2 regions of the Caulobacter sp. DWR1-3-2b1 genome follow, and region 1 is predicted to be linked to the other one. Evidence: riboswitches for the same ligand, from Rfam matches in the RefSeq annotation. Region 1 holds a riboswitch; the other holds the start of a gene.
The links. A riboswitch is a leader RNA that binds a small molecule or an ion and turns the genes downstream of it on or off. The one in region 1 is predicted to bind ZMP and ZTP.
Positions count from the first base shown of each region.

Region 2: it holds a riboswitch for ZMP and ZTP, as region 1 does, so the genes downstream of both, ACP69S_RS03960 (LysE family translocator) here and purH (bifunctional phosphoribosylaminoimidazolecarboxamide formyltransferase/IMP cyclohydrolase) in region 1, are expected to answer to the same signal.

Region 1 covers NZ_JAFCSZ010000009.1:76,797-80,766, reverse strand. Annotated here, with positions in the region: gene purH (bifunctional phosphoribosylaminoimidazolecarboxamide formyltransferase/IMP cyclohydrolase) at 1-1,418, opposite strand, end outside; ZMP/ZTP riboswitch at 1,451-1,531, opposite strand; gene ACP69S_RS10730 (hypothetical protein) at 1,563-1,868, opposite strand; gene ACP69S_RS10725 (haloacid dehalogenase-like hydrolase) at 2,624-3,286, opposite strand; partial or broken gene ACP69S_RS10720 (hypothetical protein) at 3,415-3,529, opposite strand; gene ACP69S_RS10715 (hypothetical protein) at 3,633-3,970, opposite strand, start outside.
Region 2 covers NZ_JAFCSZ010000003.1:38,571-42,540, forward strand. Annotated here, with positions in the region: gene ACP69S_RS03950 (TonB-dependent receptor) at 1-1,180, opposite strand, end outside; partial or broken gene ACP69S_RS03955 (hypothetical protein) at 1,513-1,721, shown strand; ZMP/ZTP riboswitch at 1,861-1,943, shown strand; gene ACP69S_RS03960 (LysE family translocator) at 1,931-2,386, shown strand; gene ACP69S_RS03965 (hypothetical protein) at 2,707-3,150, opposite strand; gene pnp (polyribonucleotide nucleotidyltransferase) at 3,407-3,970, opposite strand, start outside.

The DNA.
Region 1 (3,970 bases):
CAGGCGCAGCCCTTCAGGTCCAACCCGAAATCAGCGGCCCGAAGGGCTGCGATCCGGGCCGAGTCCTTGCGGTTCATCTGGCCGGCCCCGACGCCCAGGGTCTGGCCCGCGCGGGCATAGACGATGGCGTTGGACTTGACGTGCTTGCCGACGGTGAAGGCGAACAGCATGTCGCGCACTTCTTCGTCCGTGGGCTGACGCTTGGTGACGATCTTCAGATCCGAAGCCTTGATGCGGGCGTCGTCGCGCGATTGCACCAGGAAGCCGCCGGCCACGCTCTTGAAGGTGTCGCCGGTCGAGAGTGCGTCAGGCAGGCCGCCGGTGATCAGAAGGCGCAGGTTCTTCTTGGCCGCGAACACGGCGACGGCGTCGTCGTCGGCCTCCGGGGCGATCACCACCTCGGTGAAGATCTCGACCATCTGCAGCGCCGCCTCGCGGGTCAGGCGGGAGTTCACCGCCACGATGCCGCCGAAGGCCGAGGTCGGGTCGCAGGCCAGGGCCCGCTCATAGGCCTCGCGCTGCGAGCCGCCCACGGCCACGCCGCACGGATTGGCGTGCTTGATGATCGCCACGGCCGGGCCATCGGCCGGGTCGAATTCGGCGATCAGCTCGAAGGCCGCGTCGGTGTCGTTGATGTTGTTGTAGCTGAGCGCCTTGCCCTGCAGCTGGGTGGCCGTGGCCACCCCGACGCGCGGGCTGGGAAACGCATAGAAGGCCGCTTTCTGGTGCGGGTTCTCGCCATAGCGCATGATCTGGCGCAGCTCGCCGGAAATGCTCTTGCGGGCCGGGAAGTCCTGGCCGAGCGCTTGCGCGAACCAGGCCGAGATCGCCGCGTCATAGGCCGCCGTGCGGGCATAGGCGCGGGCCGCCAGGGTCTGGCGCAGGGCCAGGGTCGTTCCACCGGCCTTCAGGGCCTCCAGCACTTCGGCGACGTCCGAGGGATCGGTGCAGACGGCCACATAGCCGTGGTTCTTGGCCGCCGAGCGGATCATGGCCGGGCCACCGATGTCGATGTTCTCGACGCACTCGGCGTAGGACCCGCCCTTGGCGACCGTGGCCTCGAACGGATAGAGGTTCACATACAGTATATCGATGCCGCCAATGCCGTGGTCGGCCATGGCTTGCGCATGCTCGGGCGCGTCGCGCACGCCCAGCAGCCCGCCGTGGACGATGGGGTGCAGGGTCTTGACCCGGCCGTCCATCATCTCGGGGAAGCCCGTCAGGTCCGAGACGTCCTTGACCGGCAGACCGGCCGCCGCGATGGCCGCCTTGGTGCCGCCGGTCGAGACCAGCTCGACGCCGGCCTCGTGCAGGACCCGGGCCGCCTCGACCAGCCCGGTCTTGTCGGAGACCGACAGCAGGGCGCGCTTGGGCGAAACGAGATCGGGGGCGGACGGATAGTCGGGGGCGGCGGGCACGGCGGGACTCCGGGTCTGGTGAAACGAGACGAAAAAGGAGCCCAGGCGCGCGGCTGATGAGGTTCGGGCTCCCCGGTGGTCGCCCACCTTCAACGCCAGTCATCCGAACGGGGCGGAAAATACGGGCGGGGGCGAGGGAGTCAATCAGCGCTTCGCTGCAGCGCGCTGGCGTTCGGCGTCTTGTCGCAGAATTTCGTCCAGCACGGGCGTCGCGCTGGGCTGGAAGATGTCGGCCCGGCCGCCGGCGATCTGGGCGCGGTTGTCGGCCAGCAGGGTCAGCATGAGGGTGCGCTCGCGCGCCGGGATCTGGTCGAGGAAGGGCGCGATCTGCCGATGGAGCTTTTCGGTGACCTCTTCCAGCTTGTCATAGATCGTCATCGCGCGGTCGGTGACCTTGTTGACGTGGCGAAGGGGGCGATAGCGACTGCGGGGCGGCTTGGACTTGGGCACGGGGTGTTTCTCCTGGGGGGGGGGACGGGTCGGCGCGTTTCATCTTCCCCCTCCGGGGGAAGACGGTCGCGAAGCGACCCGTAGGGGGCAAGTCTGGTGGACACGGCTTTTCGGCCTCGCGCCAAACTGGCTGCAAGTGGGTGGGGAGGCGCGAAGCGGCCGGGGCGAGCCCGGATGACCGTGATGTGTGTTGTGCGTTTCGGCTCGACCTGTCCGCTTCGCCAAGCTGTTCTTGACCGTGAGGATCGGGGCACACGAGCGTGAGTTTCAGCTCTGATTCCCAATTAACCCCCGGACGGGCGCGCATCTCGTCGATCGGCTATCCGTCTCGACGCCGACGATGTGCGATAGGCGGCTTCTGATCCCCGCCCTCTTCAACCCGCGCTCGCTCGGCCGACAAGCCACTCAGCATCCGGTCCGTCCTTCTGAGACAGCCCGCACACCTCGACCCGCCTTCCAGGGCGTCGCGGCCCCGCTCAGCTTCATCACCCGTCGCCGCATCAGGCCGGTACCAAGCGCCCTCCCCCTGCGACGGGGACAGCCATGATTATGCGGGCGGTTTGAGCGCCAAGGATCGGGGCGATGAAGATTTTTACAAGCTGCTTATCTCGCTGGGGTTTGTTCTCAAAAGAACGGGGATAGAGCACACCCCATCCCCATACCTCCCGTCATTCCCGCCCTAAAACGACGGGGATAAACCGACGCTGGCAAAGGTCTGCCGCCGACGCCGGCAGCAGACATTGCGCTCACCCGGCTCACCAGGAAATAGGTTCGACCGCGACGCCGCTCTTTGCGAACCGAGCGAGCGTTGGGACAGACCCATTCACTAGGCACGCTCGATCAGCTCGCGCCAACAATGGCAGGTCATCTGCGCTGTCTGAATAGGCTACCGCCCACCGCTGGCCATGCCCGGCGACCAAAAGGGCGTCGCACTTTGCCTGATTGCGACAGTGTCGGATTCCGATCCATCCTCCAAGCCATGGGCCGAGCGTAGAGCCAACGACTGCAATCGGCGGCAAGTTCAGGCCCTCGATCAGCTTTTCAGCCAGCCATGCCGGGGCGGCGGTGGCGATGATCACTGGCTCTTCACGCTCGATATGGCCGCGCATCGTCAAAAGCCCGGCCTCCCGCCAACCGATGGGCCCATCACCTCGCTGAATCCCACTCGCGAAGGCACCAAAGGAGGCTCGGAGCTCATCTTCGGTCTGCCCTGCGCTTGCGATCCAAAGGGCTATTGAGGCGCCCCAGCGCCGCGATCGAGAATGCGTCATAAGCAAGCCGGCGACGGGCGCGGCAGCGACGGCTATGGCAGTTCTCGCCCAAGAGCGCCTGATCCTGCTGATCATCCAAGCAGTAGCGGAGTCGCCGTCTAGCAGCGTGCCATCCAGGTCGAAAACGATTGTGGTGAGCGGCGGCATTTCTAGAACATACACTGGGCCGGATGCGGAAGAAGGTTTGTGTCGGGTCGTGCCCAGGCATCAGCATAGGCGCTGACTTCGGCCATTCAGATTGCCACCGCCAGGAATTGTCGGTCCCGGTGAACTCCCGCCCTTGTGGCGGAAACCCCTGGTTCAGCTGACACGTGAAACGCCAGCGAAGTGCGCGCGCACTTCGCCCCTCCCGCACCTGCGGCGGTGCGAGGGTTCCCGCCACAAGGGCGGGTGTCACCCGAGACCGACAATTGCTCGCTGTCACGATCTGAGAGTCCAGATCAGTGCCTGTGTCGGCGGCTGTATGTTGATCTGAAGCAGCTGTTGGGCAACGTCAGCGGCCGTTCCACAATTCCGGTCGGGCCTCGATGTAAGCGATCAGGAACTCCGCGAGCGCCTGATTGTCCTTCAGGCTGCCGTGCTGGCCGCAGCCGGTGCGCTCAAGCTGTCCGCGATAGGGCGGGACGAACAGAATCATCCGCACGCCCGCGCGGCCGGCCGCCTGGCGCATCGCCGCCTTCAGGTCAGCGACGGTCTTGCGATATTCCGGCAGTTTGACGTCGGTCTCCTCGGGCCAGTCGACCAGGATGGCCGCGCTGGGCGACCGACGATAGATCTCCGCCAGCAGGTCGCCGAAGGCCTTGGTCCAGTCGGGGATTAGGCCGTCCAGGT
Region 2 (3,970 bases), on a different contig from region 1:
CGACGTCGAACTTGCCGCTGAAGTCGGTGACCGCCGCGACGGTGGTGGCCGGGTTGTAACGGGCCTTGGTGCCGCGCTTCATCCACCATTCGCCGGCCACGAACTGGGCAGCGCCGCCGTCGCCGGGATTGGTGACGACGTAATCGTTGATGGTCTTCGAATAGCGGACGGCCTGGCGGACCGAGAAGTCGTCATTGATCTGGTGGTTGAAGACCAAGGTGGCGATGTTGGCCTTGGTCTTCATGAAGTCGCGCGCCGAAAGGCCGTAATAGGCGTCGCGGGACACGTCGGAAATGCCGTCGGCCGGACGCGTCTTGCTGTCGGTGCCCGCCACGCCCCAGGTGCGCTTGCTGGCCAGCGGGATGCCGTAGTCGGGGTCCTGGTCGGTGTCGAGGTGATAGTAGCTGGCGGTCACTTGCGTGTCGGCGCCAATGCCGAAGGCCAGCGATGGCGCGATGCCCCAACGCTTGAAATCGATGCTGTCGCGGCCGGGCGTGTCGCCCTGGGTCGCCATCAGGTTCAGACGGAAGGCCGCCGTTTCGCCGAAGGCGTAGTTGGCGTCGGCCGTGGCGCGGACATAGGCGTCGGTCCCGCCGGCGACCGAGCCGCGCATGAAGTTGGTGGGCTTGGGCGACTTGCTGCCCAGATTGATGCTGCCGCCGCCCGAGCCGCGGCCGCTATAGACCGAGTCCGGACCCTTGATGACCTCGACCTGTTCCAGGTTGAACACTTCGCGGGTCTGGCCGCCGGCGTCGCGAATGCCGTCGACGAAGACGTTGTTGCCCGAGGCCTGGCCCCGGATGAACGGACGGTCGGCCAGGGGCTGGCCGCCTTCGCCCGCGCCGAAGGTGATGCCCGGCGAGGTGCGCAGGATGTCGGTCAGCGAGGTGGCGGCGGTCTGCTCGATGATCTTGCTGGAGATCACCGTGATCGAGCGCGGCGTATCGACCAGCGGGGCGGTGTATTTGGCCGACTGGACGTCGGTGGCCTTCTTGCCGTCGACCTTGACGCCCGTGACTTCGGTCGCGTCGGCGGCGGCGGTGGTCGCGACCGGAGCGTCGATATCGGCGGCATGGGCCAGGCCGGCGCCGAAGGTCAGGCCGGCGACGCCGGCGACGGCGGCCGCCCCCAGAGCGCGACGTTGACGGCTGACCACACCACGGGTGTTCGGGTTACGCATAAGAAATCCTGTCCCCAGCGGGCGACGATCCCTCGCGCCCCTTTCTGTTATTGCGAGGCGTTCTTAGCGGCGCCATTGCAGGGTCGCAATGATAATCATTCTCAGAAATGGAGGGATCGCCGGGGCGCACGGCTGAGCGACCTCGCGCTCTCGCTGCGAAGGGATGGAAAGGGTCGCGGAGCGTCCGGACGACGTCCGGATGTGAGTTAGAGATTACCGTTTCGACGAAGCCGTCCGCTCCGCGTGACCGGTTCACAAGAGCCTGCGCTTGGGCGGTATGTGACGCCTCGTACGCTTCCAGCCCCGGACGGGCGGCGTGAATAGCATTCACGCCGGACCGCGAGCCATTACGCCCGCCTGTCCCCGCTCGATCACCCCTCGTCGCCGCAACGGTCGCTGGCCTTGCGCCCTTTCCTCGCGACGAGGTGGGTCAAGAATACGGCAGGTTTTATGGGGGCTGCGTCGATTGTCTGGACGCTCGTGCGGTCCTTCCCCCGAAGGGGCGAGGCGGCCGGAGGCCGGTGGGGGAACACCGCATTGATTCAGCAGGACTTCCCCCTCCGATCGCTTCGTGATCACCTCCCGCCAGGGGGAGGATTTTCCCGCCTATCCCCCTCCCCATCCGGGGACGGCGCGATCCCGGTCCCCGTGGTCAGCGGGCGGAACCCGGTGTAGCTTCCCCCCGTCCGCGCGACTGGCGATCAGAGCGAGCACCCTTAAGGGAGCGCGGACCACAGCAAAGCCGTTCGCCTGGGCGCCCCACCTCTCTCTGGAGCCGCGCCCATCGCCTATGACGTGCTGAGGTTCGGCAGCGCGCTTTATCTGGGCTGGCTGGCCTGGCAGGCGATCCGGCCGGGCGGCGCCTCGCCGTTCCAGGTGCGCGAACTGCCGAAAGACCCGCCGGCCAAGCTGATGGCCATGGGCTTCCTGACCAACCTGCTGAACCCCAAGGCGGCGATGCTCTATCTGTCGCTGCTGCCGCAGTTCATCAAGCCCGAGCACGGCGGGGTGCTGGGCCAGTCGCTGATCCTGGGCGGCAGCCAGATCGTCATCAGCCTGACCGTTAACGGCCTGATCTGCCTGGCGGCGGGCTCGATCGCGAGCTTCTTGGCGGGCCGACCGGTGTGGGTCCTGATCCAGCGCTGGCTGATGGCGACGGTGCTGGGCGGCCTGGCGATCCGCATGGCGACCGAGGCGCGGCGGTAACACCTGCACCCACCGTCATTCCCGCCCTTGTGGCGGAAACCTCGCCGCCGCAACAGGTGCGGGAGGGGCGAAGTGCGCGCACTTCGCTTGCGCTTCACGTGTCAGCTGAACCAGAGGTTCCCGCCATAAGGGCGGAAATGACGGATGTGAGTGGGAGCTGACACCCAGCCCGGCCAAGACTGCGCCTTAAATCCTTGGAGGTGAGCTTGCTCTGGGGTCAGACCGTGTCAAGGACCGGCCTCGGGCCGGCCGCGTCGCGGCGGCCCTGCGGGCCGTCCTTGACACGGTCTGACCCCAGAGCTCCAATTCCACCAAGGGTTTCAAGGCGGGGAAGCATCCCGAGGGATGCCTTCACTAAGCGCGAATCTGGTCCGTTTCACCGCATCAGCAACGGCGGCCACTTCGCATACGGAATAGCGTTGGGCGGCGGTACCGATCACTCGGGGCAACACACTGAGTGAACCAACTATCGCCGCACTCAGGTCACTCGCCGCCAGCACCCATGAGGTTGGCTTTACGTGATCGATTAGCTCGCGATAGAAGTTGAGCTTTTTCAAAGCTTCCGCTTCCTCATTCGTGAAAACGAGAACGTCCCCCCAAGGGAGTCTGCCTGGCTCTTGAACCGCTTCTACCAACTGAGCGTACGGCAGAACCCGTTCTGGGATGTCGGGAAACTGTCCCAGGTTCAGCGCCTCTAGGATCAGCTTTTCTATTTTTGGTTCTAGAGCGCCCACACCTGCGGTGTCTGTCAGCGCCTCGGTCATTCCGGCGCTCAGAGACAAGTGTGCTGATCTTATGCAGTCAATCAACGCATCGACATCGTCTGGCACGCGCATAGCGTGTTCGGCGCATCGCGTAGCCTGCAAGACGGCAAGGCGGCCCGAGCTAATTCTCACCCATCTGGTCATAGGTCAGCTGTGTCACGCGACCGGCGTATTCCCTACCCCCCAAACGCAAAACGGGCGGCCCCTTTCGGAGCCGCCCGCCTGCTGATCCGTCCTCAGAAGGACCGCATCACCCTCAGGTGCTGACGGCGTCTTCCGGGCTGACTTCCATCTTCTTGGACAGGTCCTCGCCGGTTTCCTGGTCGACAACCTTCATCGACAGCTTGGTCTTGCCGCGATCGTCGAAGCCGAGAAGCTTCACTTTGACGATCTGGCCTTCCTTCAGCACGTCCGACGGCTTGGCGACGCGTTCGTTGCTGATCTGGCTGACGTGGACGAGGCCGTCCTTGGCGCCGAAGAAGTTCACGAAGGCGCCGAAATCGACGACCTTGACGACCTTGCCGTCATAGATCGCGCCGACTTCAGCTTCTTGCGTGATCGACTTGATCCAGTCGATCGCGGCCTTGATCTTGGCGCCGTCCGAGGCCGAGACCTTGACCGTGCCTTCGTCGTTGATGTCGACCTTGGCGCCGGTGGTGGCGACGATCTCGCGGATCACCTTGCCGCCGGTGCCGATCACTTCCCGGATCTTGTCGGTCGGGATGGTGATGGTTTCGATCTTCGGCGCGTAGTCGCCGACTTCTTCACGAGGCGCATCCATCGCCTTGTTCATCTCGTCGAGGATGTGCTCGCGGCCGCC